DNA from 2 places in the Pedobacter sp. G11 genome. Region 1 is predicted to be linked to the other one. Evidence: riboswitches for the same ligand, from Rfam matches in the RefSeq annotation. Region 1 holds a riboswitch; the other holds the start of a gene.
The links. A riboswitch is a leader RNA that binds a small molecule or an ion and turns the genes downstream of it on or off. The one in region 1 is predicted to bind fluoride.

Region 1 (8,117 bases):
ACCAAACCGGAGATTCCCGCATTATCGGGATTTTTCTAGTTGCCCTGGGAGCAATTACTATCATTTGTTCTTACTTAAGATATAATTCAACGAAAGAACAATTGAATCAGGGGGTGTATTACCATTCAACACTTTTTGTTAAAGTTTTAACCGCTTTAGTTTTCATAGCTAGTATACTTTTACTGCTCTACCTTATTAAAACAACATAGGCAGTTAAATCATCTGTACTTGATGCTTTAGAAAAGAGAGGAAGGAAAGCGGTCGATATAGCGTTGTTTTTTGATATAAATTGCTGATTGCATTGGTCAAGGATCTTATAAAAATTTCACCTCTTTATGATAATCCACAGGAACAGGATAAGTCAATATTTTATGTTCCCGTAAATATTTTGGGTACCGCAATACGCTGTGAAGAATATATACCTGAATGGCCACTGAAAAAATAGGCTGTAAAACAGGCTACCGCAAAAAACATGGTGTATTCACTACCAAAAAGTTCTATACCCATAATCGTACAGGCAAGGGGTGTATTCGTTGCACCAGCAAAAACAGCAATAAATCCAAGGGCAGCAAACAAACTAACTGGAGCATTTAATAAGGTCGAAAGTGCATTGCCTAATGTTGCGCCAATATAAAACAAAGGCGTTACCTCACCACCTTTAAATCCAGTTCCTAATGTTAAAGTTGTGTAAATGGTCTTCCATAACCAGCTCCAAGTATCTGCTCCACCAGGCTGAAAAGCAGAGGGAATTGTAACGGCTCCTTGGTATTCGCTATCCACGCCCAAACTTAAGTAATCCGGTTTCCCGATGGCGTAAGTCAAGCCTATAATAATCAGACCACCGATAACAGCAATAAGCCACTGGATCTTACATACTTTAGAAAAAAAGGCCTTGATCTCATGCACCATTACAGCAAACAGGTAGCTGGCCAGACCAAACAATGTGGATGCTAGAATAACCTTACTAAGCAGGAGTAGGTTTACCGGCAGGTATTCAGATAGAAAGTAGGCACTTTTCTCTATGAGATCGATGTGATAAGCGGTATGATGGATGCCCCAGGCAGAGACAGTAAGATCACCAAGCACGCTGGCAATTAATGCGGGAAGTAAAGCCTTGTACTCTATTCTTCCAATGGCCAGAACTTCCATTGCAAATATGGCACCGGTGAGCGGTGTTCCGAACACCGCCCCAAACCCGGCTGCAATTCCCGCGGTAAGGAGCATCTTGGTGTCTACCTCATTTAGCTTAAACCAGCGGCTAAACATTCCTGCGATGCTTCCTCCGATTTGTACCGCGGTTCCCTCTCTTCCAGCCGATCCGCCAAACAAATGGGTAATCACTGTAGTTATTAAGATTACTGGCGCCATCTGCCTGGGCACTCCACCACCCGGCCTATGGATTTCATCCATGATCAGGTTATTTCCTTTTTCTGAGGACCTACCAACTGACTGATAAATCAGGTGGATCACAATACCTGCTAAAGGTAGCAGAAAAATGAGACAGGTATGCTGAAAGCGAAAGTGAATGGCCCAGCCTAGCAGCCAAAGGAACAAGGCAACCATACTTCCTATTGCAATGGCAACAGGAAGTATAAGCAGCGTCCATCGAACCGCATATTTAAAAACCGAAAGGTGTTCAAATAAAAATTTATTATGTTTCATTGTAGGTTAGCGGCTGATTTATAATTTTTTATAAAAAGTATTGATTCCTGCAAATGATGCCCTATCACCAAGTTCTTCTTCTATCCGAAGCAACTGGTTAAATTTAGATACCCTTTCAGAGCGGCAGCCACCTCCTGTTTTGATGTGCCCCGCACCGGTAGCGACAACCAGATCCGCAATTGTCGTGTCTTCAGTTTCACCACTGCGGTGAGAAATAAAGCAATTGTAACCGTTTTTTTGGGCTAGTTCTACGGCCTTTAGCGTTTCGGAAACTGTACCGATCTGGTTCAATTTAATCAGTACGCTGTTTGCAATGCCCTGGTCGATTCCCTGCTGGATAATACTCGGGTTGGTGCAGAATATATCATCTCCAACCAATTCCACTTTGTCTCCCAAAAGGCTGGTCAGCTTTTTCCATCCCTCCCAATCGTTTTCGCCCAACCCGTCTTCCAACAGGATAATTGGGTACTCTTTTAACCATCCTTCCCAAAAGCCAATCATTTCATCTGTTGTGATCCGTTCTTTAGAACTTTTATAAAATTCATATTTTCCATTATTCCACATTTCGCTGGTCGCTGGGTCAAGACAAAGGGAAATATCCTTGCCTGGAGCAAAACCGGCAATATGTATCGCTTCCATGATGATTTGGACGGCTTCCTCATTAGAACTCAGATTTGGCGCAAACCCACCTTCGTCACCAACTCCGGTATAATAGCCTTTCGCTTTTAGCAGACTTCTCAGGGAATGAAAAACAGCTTCGCCCATACGGATACTTTCCTTAAACGAGGGGGCGTTATGAGGGGCAATCATAAATTCCTGAAAATCGATGTTGTTATCAGAATGCCTTCCCCCATTAATGACATTCATGCACGGTACGGGCATTACGTAACCTTCCCTTTCCACTAGCTGCCTATACAAGGGAATCCCTTTTGCAACGGCCGAAGCCCGGGCGAAGGCGATTGAGGCCGCAAGCATCGCATTTGCGCCGAGCCTTGATTTATTCTCGGTTCCATCCAGACCAATTATATGATCATCGAAGGCCTGCTGACCCTCAAAGGATAAGCCGGTGACTGATTTGCCGACTTCGACGTTAATCCCTTTTACTGCTTTTTCCACGCCTTTACCATTATGGCGCTCTGGATCACCATCTCTAAGCTCTACGGCTTCTTTTTCACCCGTACTTGCCCCGGATGGAGAAATACCCCTTGCTGTTGTTCCGTTAAGAGTGACTTCTACTTCTACTGTCGGATTGCCCCTGGAATCCAAAATTTCACGGGCATGAATTTTAGTTAATTTCATAGTTTTTTGTTTTATATTGATTTTTAGTATTTCGGTTGCTTACAAATAATTGAGTTTCTCAAAAGATCAAAACCAGTGTTCCCCCAATGATCAGCAGGGCACCAAAGAATACTTTCAGGGTAAGAGCTTCTTTCAGGAACACCATTGCAAGTATAATAGTTAGGGCAACACTCAACTTATCAAAAGGGGCGACCTGGGACACTTTCCCGATCTGCAAAGCCTTGTAGTAGAATATCCAGGACAAGCCGGTGGCAAGGCCAGATAAAAAAAGAAATAGCAGGTTATGCTTTGACAGTTCCGTAATTCCTTTAAGTTCGCCTCTGGCCATTACGATCCCCCAGGCTACAATCAGTATTACCACCGTTCGTATGGCAGTAGCCAAATCAGAATTGACATTGGTTACGCCGACTTTTGCAAAGATGGCCGTAAGGGAAGCAAAGAAAGCTGATAATAGCGCGTAGATCCACCACATAGTTTTATGTTAATTTTCCGTTATTGAATAATTCCAAAGTAAATGAGTACAAGAACCGTTGCTCCGGCAATGATCCGGTAAATGCCGAACCAGCGGAAAGAATGCTTTTGAAGATAGGTGATGAAAGAGCGGATGGCCATCCATACATCCCACCCGCACCTGCTTTACTTAAATGAATGATCGTAGTTAGATTCGGTTCATGGGAAGGGCGTAGACGCTTAACGGTGTTTTTAATCAGTCCTGAAGCAATCTGATCTGCACTAGCAACTAGTAGCGCAATGGTAATAAGAACCTGCCAAATTTTTTTGCAGAAATTCTGGAAGAGGCAATAAATAATGAAGGCATAAAAAGGAAGCCAAAAACGCTTATCACTGGCCCAGTACATGATCGTATCCCAGAATGCATTATGGTGCTGATTTATCCACAAGAACCATTCAGTTTCAACCGGCAGGACCATTGCTAACACTGATCTCACTTTGGCAGACAGACAAAGTAAGACAAGCGCAATTAAGATAGCTGCCAGCAATAAGAGTTGAGAATTTATTTTTAATTTTTTCACCTACAATACTTTGACCGGCAGATTTTATTACCTGCTGGAATTTCTATTGTAGGCGCCATCAGCTTTTGAAAAAAGCGGTTGAATCGGAAGGACACCATTTCCGTATTGCAAATATAATACTAATAAAATGATGTGCAAAATCTTAAAGTAGGTGTTGAGAATTTAATTTATCACTATTCCTCCTTATTTGAATACGAGAACCAGTTTCTTATTCTTCTACCGTTTAAACAAGCATCATATCACGGGATTAAAGCTTTTCTTAAACAAAATGAAACCGCCTGGAAATAACCATGTTATCTATATAGGAATTTTTTTTATAACCCTAAAAAATTAAAGTTATGGGATACCATGAATGGAAAAACTGTATTGATGCATGCTTAAAGTGTGCTTCAATTTGCAATCATTGTGCAAGTTCATGCACTCAGGAAGAAGACGTGAAAATGATGGCGCGGTGTATTGAGCTTGATATGCAATGTGCAGCCATCTGCTACTCTGCCGCTCAATTGATGAGTATGGGTAGCTCTTTTGCTCAAGACATTTGCCGTATTTGCGCAGATATTTGCCAGCAATGCGGAGATGAGTGTAGTAATCATCATACCCAGCATTGTCAGGAATGTGCAGATGCTTGTAAGGCTTGTGCGGAAGAATGCAGAAGAATGACAGGAGTAGCTGCTTAAGATGCCAATCACCGTGAGCATTAATTGATTAAGGGCAGCATTCTAGTTGCCCTTTCATTTTTATAAATAGGCAAATTTATTCCATTCATTTTATTTTCATTATTCCCTGATTATTTAATAAGTTTTCAGGAGGCGTGGCTTAAGAATGGATTATACTTAGCAGAGTTGCCTACGATTATACTGCTGTACTCCGCTTTTTTCCTATATAATCATAAACTCATTTCATTAATCAAACTCAATTTTTAGTTTTTGATAATGAGTAAATGATAAAATATAATGACAAATTAAAGTTCGTTTTTTGAGACACCTCGCTATTTATATGGGGTAATTTAAGCCCTTCATTCATGAAAAAGTATAATATTCATTATTTTCTTGAATTTACAGGATTAGAAAGATAATATTTTTTCCTGATGTAAAAAGCAAGGTTCACCAGGGCGATCAGTGCAGGGACTTCTACTAAAGGTCCGATCACTCCGGCAAATGCCTGACCTGAATTGATCCCAAATACGCCAATGGCTACTGCAATAGCGAGTTCAAAATTGTTCCCGGTTGCCGTAAATGCGATAGAAGCGCTCTTGGAGTAATCTGCCCCAAAATAACGTCCTGCAAAAAAGCTCATGACAAACATGATGGAAAAATAAATGACCAGTGGAATGGCAATTCTAACCACATCCATCGGGATGTGTACGATTAACTCTCCTTTTAAACTGAACATGATCACAATCGTGAAAAGTAAAGCAATAAGGGTAATGGGCGAAATCATAGGTACGAAGACATTATTAAACCATTCTTTTCCCTTAAGACTGATCAGCGCATATCTTGAAATGATTCCAAGCGCAAAAGGTAACCCTAGATAAACCGCCACACTTTTTGCAATTTCGCCAATGGTAATATTGACTTCCAGGCCTTTCAATCCAAAATAAGGCGGCAATACCGTAATAAAAATATAGGCAAATACACTGTATAACAAGACCTGGAAAATACTGTTTAAGGCAATTAGTCCCGCTGCATATTCCCTGTTTCCTTCGGCAAGTTCATTCCAGACCACCACCATGGCAATACATCTGGCAAGTCCAATCAGGATCAGTCCCACCATATATTCCGGATAGTCTTTTAAGAATATGATGGCCAAAAAAAACATTAGTAAAGGCCCGACTACCCAGTTTAGTATTAGCGAAACGCTCAATACTTTGGTGTCTTTGAATACTTCTCCCATTTTTTCATAACTCACCTTTGCAAGCGGAGGGTACATCATCAGGATCAGTCCAATAGCTAAAGGGATATTTGTAGTGCCACTGGAAAACGAATTAATAAACCCGGAAGATGAAGGAACGAAATAACCTATGCTCACTCCCAGCGCCATAGCAATGAATATCCATAAGGTTAAATACCTGTCAAGGAAACCAAGTTTCTTTCTTTCGGACACAGGGGCACAATTATTTGCACTCATTAAATCTTTTGGTTTATATGTTCGCTGATAAAGTCAGCCGAGTAAACTTTGATCAGGTCTCTGACCCTTCTGAATTCGTCCATGATTTCTTCATCCGTTCCTGTTGCTTTTGCAGGATCCGGAAAGTTCTGGTGAAAGCGTTCTACCTTGCCTGGGAAATAAGGACAGGCTTCGTTTGCATTGTCACATACGGTGATCACTGCATCAAAATGAATAGACAAGTATTCATCTACGTGGTTAGAAGTGTGGGATGAAATGTCAATGTGGTCTTCTGCCATGACCTGAACCGCTTTAGGGTTCACACCATGAGTCTCAATCCCGGCACTATAGATATTGGCTTTACCTTCTGCATAATGATGCAGGTAACCTTCAGCAAGCTGGCTTCTGCAGCTATTTCCTGTACACAGGACTAATATATTTTTCAATTTACTTTAAATTATGGTTTGACTTCTTCTTTCTAATAGGACGGTATCCCGCCAAATGCCATGTTGTTTTCCAATCTTTTCCCTAATACCAAGGATCCTGAAACCAGCTTTCTCATGGATTTTTAAGCTTGATGCATTTTCCGGAAAAATTCCAGCCTGCAAAGTCCAGATGCCTTCCTGTTCACTTGTTTTGACTAGCTTATTAAGCAGACTAGATCCAATACCTTTTCCACTAAATGCCGGATCAACGTAAACGCTGACTTCTGCAACCCCGGCATAAACGCATCTGGAAGAAACAGGGGTTAATGCTGCCCATCCACGCACAATACCATTGAGATCATGGACAAACCGACAAGTTTTTAAATGTGAATCGTCCCATTCCTCAAAGGTTGGGGCAGTGGTTTGAAAAGTGGCATTGCCAGTCGCAATTCCCTTTTCATAAATAGATTTCACCTGGTCCCAATCTGAAGTAACTAAAATTCTAATCCCCATGTGCTTTTATTTAGCAGCAGCCACCACCTGGAGTACAAGTATTTGCATCACCTGCCAGGTTTACCATTTCCAGTTTTTCTTTTTTTGCCGGAATGCCGCATTTGTCCATGGCAAGGCAAGCAGTCGTTTTTGAGATTAAAACAAAGTTATCCCCATCAAAGGCTAGGTCATATTTACCAATGGTTTCAGATTGGTATTCTACTTCTATATCAAGATCTTCCATACCGATAACCTGCTCAGACAAAGAAATGATGTTCAATAATTTTCCTGCTTTCAAACGGTGCTCAAAGTCATTGGCATCCCAAAGCTGGAAATTTGCTACTTTCTCATGGCGCACGGTACCTCCACAGTCAATAAAATCTTTTGTGATCACACCAACTTCAGTAACATGAAAATGCTCAGGCACAGCCTGACCGTTCTCTAGTTTAAAATTAACACTTTCTCTTTTAGCCAGGATTTCTTTAATTTCTGATAGTTTCATAACGATATATTTAATATTGCAATTTAACGATTGATTTAATCTTTAAAAAAACTAACAGCAGTCAGCTTCTTGTTTGTAAGCGCCTAAAAAAGCGCCCATTCGGGTCTCTATTAATTTCCAGGTTACCGGATCAATACAGTAACAAACACTTACCCCTTCAATGGTACCCTGAATAATTCCAGCAGTTTTTAATTCTTTCAAATGTTGGGATATAGTAGCCTGGGCTAGACCCAGTTCTTCTACCAGGTCGCCACAAATGCATGTATTCGAAGCAAGGATCCTCTGCAAAATTGCGATACGGGCTGGGTGGGCCAGCGCTTTTAATAACGTTGCCAATTCATTCTGTTCAGTGCTGAATATTTCTGTTCTTGTAAGTCCCATAACTATGTATTGCAATATTACGATATATAATCTTATAGTGCAAACTATTTCTAATTATACCTTATGAGTTATTTTATTATTCTCTAGTTGGTAATCATTGATACTTAATGTTCGTTTTGTGAGACTAATTTAAAGGCGAATCTGAATACCTATCAAAAATTCACCGTTTTTTGATAATACAAAACGGAAGAATTGATAATATCTTTTTTATAGTTTCAG
Region 2 (8,117 bases), 1.4 Mb from region 1:
CTCAAATATCTATTTTTGAATGCGTATTTCCACATATAGCTCGAAAAAAATAAAATGATACTGGTAACCGGAGGCACGGGATTTTTAGGATCTGAATTGATAAAACAGTTAACCGATAAAGGTTTAGCAGTTCGGGCGTTGAAACGGAAAAACTCAAAAATTCCCGCACTCATTTCAGCTATCAGTACAGTAGAATGGATTGAAGCCGACATCAATGAACTATCTGATTTAGAAGATGCTTTTGAAAATGTTACGCAGGTTTACCACTGTGCGGCATTTGTTTCACTCAATGCTAAGCACAAAAAAAAGTTATTTCATGTAAATATAGATGGTACGTCTAATATCGTAAACCTTTGCATAGAACGTAACTGCAGGCTTTTACATGTAAGCTCCATTGCTGCACTGGGGCTTGCAAAAAAAGGGAATAAAGAAATTACTGAAAAGGATTTTTGGGAATATGATGCAAAAGCCCACGCTTATGGCCTGTCTAAGTACGAGGGTGAAATGGAAGTTTGGCGGGGCGTTAATGAAGGTTTAAATGCGGTAATCGTAAACCCATCAGTAATTATTGGCAAAAATGCGGGCTTTGAAGGAAGCGGTGCCATTTTCAAACTGGTAAAGGATGGCTTCCCATTTTATACTGATGGCGCATCGGGTTTTGTAGATGTTGAAGATGTTGCCAAAACGATGATTTTATTGATGGATAGTGAAGTTTCAGGAGAACGCTATATCATTTCCGCGGGAGATGTTCATTACAAACACTTGTTTACTCAAATCGCAAACGGTTTTGGAGTTAAGCCACCTACCAAAGAAGCAAAACCCTGGATGCTTGGCATAGCCTGGAGGGCACTGAAATTTATTTCTGTTTTCACTGGTAAAGAGCCATCAATAACAAAAGATACCGCAAACAGCAGTGTTACATTAAGTTATTACAATAATAATAAGGTGATTGATCAAACTGGAATCGTTTTTAAACCAGTTGAACAAAGCATTCGAGAAATTATCCAACATTTAAAATAATGCCCAAACAAAAAGCGTATTACATTATCGATTTCGATAGCACTTTTACACAGGTAGAAGCGCTTGATGAACTCGCCAGAATCTCTTTGAAGAACCACCCAGACAAAGAGGCTATTTTCCAAAAAATTGAAGACTATACTAACTTTGCAATGGAAGGTAAACTTTCCTTTTCCGAAAGTTTGGCGCAGCGAGTTAAGCTTTTAGAAGCGAATGAAGACCATCTAAAGCTGCTGATTAAACATTTAAAGAAAAAAGTCTCCACTTCATTTTCCCGCAATGCTGAGTTTTTCAAAAAACATGCAGACGAAGTACTCATCGTTTCCGGAGGATTTAAGGAATTTATCACCCCGGTAGTGAGTCAGTATCATATTAAAAAGGAGAATATTTATGCCAACACTTTTGTAACCACAGGTGATGGAAAAATAATCGATTATGACCATGCCAATCCTTTGAGCGAGGAAGGTGGGAAGGTGAAATTGTTGCAGCATTTAAAGTTGGAAGGCGAACTGTTCGGTATTGGTGATGGTTATTCTGATTTTCAATTACGCGAAAGTGGATTGATTAACAAGTTTTTTGCTTTTACGGAAAATATTGCCCGTGAAAGTATTGTTTCCAGGGCCGATCATGTTACACCGAGTTTCGACGAGTTTCTCTACGTAAATGATCTGCCAAGAGCCATTTCTTATCCAAAAAATAGAATCTTGTGTCTGGTTATCGGGAATGTAGATCCTTTAACTATTTCGATATTAAAAAATGATGGTTTATCCATCAGGCATAAAACCTCGTTCGAAGAAAAATATGTGAAGGATGTTGGCATCATCATTTTCGGTGACGGCGAGAAAATGGATAGGGAACAATTGAAGAACGCAGCCAAGCTCAAAACGATTGGTTATTTAGGTAACGCTAAAAACAAAATTGACCTAGACCTTTGTACCAAACAAGGCATCGTGGTTTTCGATGATCCGAAAAATAATCCCCGAAACATTGATTTTGTACCTAAGCGTGTTGCAGATTTTATGAATACGGGCGCAACGTATCTGAGTAGCAATTTTCCCAATTTACAGTTGCCTAAAATTGATAAATCGCACAGGTTAATTCATATTCACAAAAACGTTCCGGGTATCATGGCGAAAATCAATACCGTTTTTGCTAAACATGATATTAACATTGTGAGTCAGTTTTTAATGACTAACCCTGAAATTGGATATGCCATCACAGATATCAATACAGAATACGATAAACAGTTATTTAAATCACTGAAGAAGATTGAACATACCATCAAGTTTAGGGTATTGTATTAATTTACAAGGCTTTGGGAGCTCAATTATCGATTTGATAAATGTAAGTTGCCAAAGCCAATTCACAAAGTGCTTAGCAGAAACTATCGTAAAAACTGATGCCTTTTTAAAAATAAATGCTTAGAGCTGCCGATCATTTGCGATCTGTATATACCCTTGTGGCCAGAAAATAAATAGGCTGTTATGCAAGCCAAGGCGATGAAAACTCCTGAGTCGGTTCCAAATAATTCTACACCCATAAAAATACAAGCCAATGGCGTATTTGCCGCCCCAGAAAAAACGGCAACAAAGCCCATTCCTGCCAATAACCCAACGGGTAAAGGCATAAAAACACTCAAGAAACTGCCTAGTGTTGCACCTATAAAAAACAATGGTGTTACTTCTCCACCTTTAAATCCACAGCCTAAGGTTAGTGCTGTTAAAAAGAGTTTAATGGCAAAAGTATAATAGGGTTCTTGCTTCGTAAACGATTCAGAGATAACAGGGATACCCAAGCCAATAAAGCGAGTATTATCAATTAGATAGATCATGGCAATAAGTAAAATCCCTCCAAAAAGTGGTCTTAAAGGTGGATATTTGATAATACTAAATAGGTTTGAAATGGAATGATTTAGGGCTGAAAAGCTTCTGGCGGTTAAGCCAAATAAAATTCCAGCTGTCATCGATAATAGTAAAGATATCGTATTCATTTCTGGTATTGCCGATATTGAATAGTGTGTATGGCCAACACCCCAGGCTTTGCAAGCATAATCAGCAATTATAGCAGTAATAAACGAGGGCAAAATGGCACTGTACATTAAAGATCCAACTACAAAAACCTCCAACCCAAAAACAGCACCAGCCAGTGGTGTTCCAAAAACGGATGCGAAGCCCGCACTTATGCCGCTAATTAAAATGATTTTTCGATCATTGGGGTTTAGTTTAAATACCTTAGTAAATTGATCTGCAAAAGCGCCACCAATTTGAACGGCCGTTCCCTCTCGTCCGGCAGAGCCACCAAATAAATGAGTAATAATAGTGCCTGCGAAAATAAGAGGTGCCATAACCAGTGGTATTATTTTTTTTGGCGATTGTAATTCCTCAATTAAAAGATTATTTCCCTTTACTACTTCTTTACCCCAATATTGGTAAGCCAAACCAATAACTAAACCGGCAATAGGCAAAATGGAAATTATCCAGAGATGGCTTTCGCGATAATTCGTTGCCCAATTAAGAGTTACTAAAAATAATGCAGAGGCAGAGCCAACAATGCATCCAATCGTTACAGAAAAGAATAACCACTTAAGAATATTCAAGAAAACGCGACCAAAATCTTGCTTTACTAAGAGACTAAAAGACAGAAGAAATTCTTCCGTTAACTTTTTAACAGGCATTTGAATTCAATTTTAAATAAAATCGTAGGAGTCATCAGCCTGTTCTGGCGGTTTTGGCGGTACCCCATCGCCATTGCTTCAAAAGTAGAGATTTTTAGTTAGTTCTACCAAAATCTTTATCAACTTTGTATGGATAAAACAAAACAATGGATTTTACACCAGAAATTAAAGATAAACTAAATCAACTACAGGAAAAGTATACTGCAATGGGGCAGGATATGGCTTCCTATCTTGATGGCCTGCTTTATGCCGATTTTCTGACCTATTGGGATTACATCCATCTAGATACCCTGTTGAGTCTGCAAAGTCCGAAAACGCCTATTCCTGATGAGGAAATTTTCATCATGTATCATCAGATAACTGAACTTTATTTTAAACTGGCTTTACATGAGTGCAGACAGATTGCGGAACATGAAAATTTAACAGTTGAGTTTTTTACAGCTAGGGTTAAAAGAATCAATGCATACTTTAATGCTCTGACTACTTCTTTTGAGGTTATGGTTGATGGCATGGAGAAAGAACAATTTTTGAAATTCCGCATGTCCCTTCTGCCTGCAAGTGGTTTCCAATCTGGTCAATACCGTATGATTGAAATTTGTGCCACAGATTTTATCCGCCTTGTGGATAAGAGCAAGCGTGATGAACTAAGTAGCGCAACCATTGAAGAACAATTTGAAAATATCTATTGGAAATTTGGTGCAACCGAATTAGCAACTGGAAAACAAACTTTAACTTTAAAGCAGTTTATTAAAAAATATGCTGCTCAATTTTTGCAGCTGGCTAAAGATCGTTCTTTGACCAATTTTTCTGCGCTTTATCATCAACTGGCTGCTAAAGGAGCAGATGTTTCAGTGCTTGCCGATGAATTACGTAAGCTTGATCTGTATGTAAATGTAGAGTGGCCTTTGTCTCATTATAAATCTGCCGTTCGATATTTGGAAAAAGACCCGGTTGATGTGGCTGCAACTGGTGGAACAAACTGGCAAAAATATTTGCCCCCACGTTTTCAAAAAAGAATCTTTTATCCATTTTTATGGACGGACGAGCAGATGGCAGAATGGGGTAGAGGATGGGTGCTTAGTGTACTCAAAACACTCAAAAACAAAGATTAATATCATAAAACACTATTAGAAAAGCTCGTTTTTTCCTAATTTGCGCAAATAAAACAATGATCGAATAACTGAAAGATTGAGTGGGTTAATTTGCAGCTTGCATATCATTCGAAATTCTATCATTCAAAATTTAATAATATGACCGAGACATTAGATATAAAAATCACTAAAGCTGATCAGACACGGTTGACAGTTACTGATTTTTCTCAATTACCGTTCGGTAAGGTTTTTACCGATCACATGTTTACCGCTGATTATGAAGACGGCGAATGGAAAAATTTACAAATTATTCCTTACGGACCTATTCCAATGAGTCCGGCAATTTCAGCGCTTCATTATGGTCAGGCTATTTTCGAAGGCTTAAAAGCTTATCGCCAACCAGATGGTAAGATTAGTGTTTTCCGAGCTGATAAGAATTTTGAACGCTTCAATAAGTCAGCTGCCAGAATGTCGATGCCAACTATTCCTGAAGAAGTTTTCATGCAGGGTTTAGCAGCGCTGATAAATGTTGATGAAAAATGGGTACCAAATCAGGAAGACTATGCCCTGTATGTTCGTCCAGTGATGTTTGCAACCGATCCTTACCTTGGCGTAAAAGCTTCAGATACATATAAGTTTGCTTTGCTGACAACACCAACTGGTCCGTATTATAGTTCAGCATTGAAAGTTAAGATTGAGACTGAATTTACACGTGCAGATGAAGGAGGCGTTGGTTTTGCTAAAACAGCAGGGAACTACGCCCGTTCTTTGTATCCTTTCGAGCAAGCAAAAAAGGAAGGATTCGATCAATTAATCTGGACAGATTCAGTTACTCATGAGTATATTGAAGAAGCTGGAACAGCCAATTTAATTTTTGTAATTAATGGTAAATTGATTACTCCTTCCGTACGCAGCACCGTGTTGGATGGTGTCACTCGCGATACCATTATCAAACTTGCAAAAGAAGCTGGCATTGAGGTTGAAGAACGCCGTGTTTCTGTGAAAGAAGTAATTGAAGGAATTGAAAATGGAAGCTTAACGGAAGCTTTTGCTGCGGGTACTGCTGCAACAGTAACTCACGTAGGTGAAATTGGTTACCTTGGCGAAACCTATAAATTAACCGATCCATCTACAAGAAATGTTTCAAATGGAATCGCTAAAAAACTAAATGATATTCGTTACGGTTTGGCAACAGATGAATTTGGTTGGAACTGGGTTTTATAGTTCAATCTATTAGCATAAAAAAAGCCTCAAAATTTTAAAAATTTTGAGGCTTTTTTATTGAGCTATCCTTTGCGCTTTAATCCTTGCTCCTTTATCTTTGCTCTTTGCTCTTTGCTCTTTCATCCTTGCGCTTATTTATCCAAAATTACCACGCCTTTAGCTTCAAAAGCCAATTCCTTTTTAGGGTCAGTAATTTTTGCAACTTCTTCAGGAGATTTTTTGGCATCTTCTGCGTAGTGACGTAAAGTTTCTACGGAGATGGTTTGTTTTTTAGCAATGCCATCTAAAACAACATTTTTTCCTACAATATCCATTGGCATAAAGAAAGCGTAATCTTTAAAGGTTACCCGCATCGGATCGCCGTTTGGCATTTGCAAAGTCATCCAGCAGCCTTTTTTCTTGCATACATCAACAACCTTACCTTCAATTTTCATATCAACGGTTTTTTTATCACCCATTGCTGCTTCCATCTTAGCTGCAGGCTTCACGTTGCCTGGTTTAACCTCTTCGCCAAATTTTTGGCCAGTATATGCTGTCTGTGCAAATCCGATTGCTGCAAATAGGCAAAAGCCAAGGCTTAATATGATTTTTTTCATCGTTTATTTATTATTGTTCCTGTTATTTATCTGAATCAAAGTTATTTAAATTTTTTCTAAATATGTAAAGACAAAAAAAATCCTCGCTAGCTCTCACTAACGAGGAAAATCATCCCTATTGTTATAGATCACATCCCATGATGTACAACATATTACCTTAGGCAAATGTCAATCCAAAATGCCAAAGTATAAGGGTTTGTGTGTTATTTGATTGATTATTAGCGTTTTGATAGTTTTTAAGCTGGTGTGCCAAAAATATTGCTATTGTGTAAGTGGGTAAATCGTTCAGCTATTTGTAGAATAGTGGGTATGAAATTCCCCGTCTTACTCTATCCAACTAACCAAAAATCATTTCGAAAACCTCTTCAATTTTACTTACAGCTTTAACATCTAAGTTGTATTTAGAAATATCTATTCCCTTTAAATTATACTTAGAAATATAAATGGTTTCAAAGCCTAACTTATCGGCTTCTGCAATACGTTGCTCAATCCGGTTTACCGCTCTAATTTCTCCGGATAAGCCTACCTCTGCCGCGAAACAACTTTTTGATGATATTGGAATATCTTGTTGTGATGAAATGATTGCAATGAGTACTGCCAGATCAATGGCTGGATCTTCTACTCTGATTCCACCAGCAATATTTAGAAACACATCTTGTGTACTTAGTCTGAAACCACAACGTTTTTCTAAAACAGCCAGGAGCATATTCATTCTTTTGGTATCAAAACCGGTCGCAGATCTTTGTGGGGTACCATAAGCTGCAGAACTCACCAATGCCTGCGTTTCAATAAGCATTGGCCGAGCGCCCTCAAGCATAGCTGAGATTGCAATCCCACTCAGTTCTTCATCACGCTGTGACAATAAAATTTCCGAAGGATTAGATACCTCTCTTAAACCACTTCCCTGCATTTCATATATGCCCAATTCTGCTGCGGCTCCGAAGCGATTTTTGATGGAGCGTAAAATGCGGTAAACATGGTGTCTGTCGCCTTCAAATTGCAAAACGGTGTCAACCATGTGTTCTAATATTTTCGGCCCCGCAATGGCGCCATCTTTCGTAATATGGCCGATCAGGAAAACCGGAACACCTGTTTCTTTTGCAAAACGCAATAGCTCTGCTGTACATTCCCTCACTTGCGATACACTTCCGGGAGTGGAATCAATATGTGAAGAATGCAGCGTTTGGATAGAATCTACAACCAGAATTTCTGGTTCCAAAATCTCAATTTGTTTAAATATGTTTTGGGTTGATGTTTCTGTTAAAATATAACAATCTGAAGATGGGGTTTCTTTAATTCGTTCAGCCCGCATTTTAATCTGCTGTTCACTTTCTTCACCAGATATATACAGTAATTTTTTGCCTTTTAGGTTTAAAGCCAGCTGCAACATCAATGTGGATTTACCAATGCCTGGTTCTCCACCTATTAAAACCAGCGAACCTTCTACTAATCCCCCTCCTAAAACCCTGTCTAACTCTTTGTCGCCAGTTAAAATTCTTCTTTCTACTGATGATT

Region 2: another riboswitch for fluoride. It lies ahead of EA772_RS07780 (voltage-gated chloride channel family protein); the one in region 1 lies ahead of EA772_RS01745 (hypothetical protein).

What each region holds. Positions count from the first base shown of each region.
Region 1 is NZ_CP034190.1:409,459-417,575, reverse strand. Features, by position in the region: gene EA772_RS01765 (YidH family protein) at 1-209, shown strand, start outside; gene EA772_RS01760 (voltage-gated chloride channel family protein) at 370-1,662, opposite strand; gene eno (phosphopyruvate hydratase) at 1,681-2,961, opposite strand; gene EA772_RS01750 (EamA family transporter) at 3,020-3,433, opposite strand; gene EA772_RS01745 (hypothetical protein) at 3,438-3,992, opposite strand; fluoride riboswitch at 4,035-4,103, opposite strand; gene EA772_RS01740 (four-helix bundle copper-binding protein) at 4,433-4,669, shown strand; gene arsB (ACR3 family arsenite efflux transporter) at 5,034-6,119, opposite strand; gene EA772_RS01730 (arsenate reductase ArsC) at 6,119-6,544, opposite strand; gene EA772_RS01725 (GNAT family N-acetyltransferase) at 6,551-7,036, opposite strand; gene EA772_RS01720 (DUF6428 family protein) at 7,047-7,517, opposite strand; gene EA772_RS01715 (helix-turn-helix transcriptional regulator) at 7,569-7,898, opposite strand.
Region 2 is NZ_CP034190.1:1,776,822-1,784,938, forward strand. Features, by position in the region: gene EA772_RS07770 (NAD-dependent epimerase/dehydratase family protein) at 55-1,020, shown strand; gene EA772_RS07775 (HAD-IB family phosphatase) at 1,020-2,321, shown strand; gene EA772_RS07780 (voltage-gated chloride channel family protein) at 2,402-3,691, opposite strand; fluoride riboswitch at 3,710-3,772, opposite strand; gene EA772_RS07785 (tryptophan 2,3-dioxygenase family protein) at 3,838-4,803, shown strand; gene EA772_RS07790 (branched-chain amino acid aminotransferase) at 4,942-6,006, shown strand; gene EA772_RS07795 (DUF4920 domain-containing protein) at 6,138-6,602, opposite strand; gene radA (DNA repair protein RadA) at 6,940-8,117, opposite strand, start outside.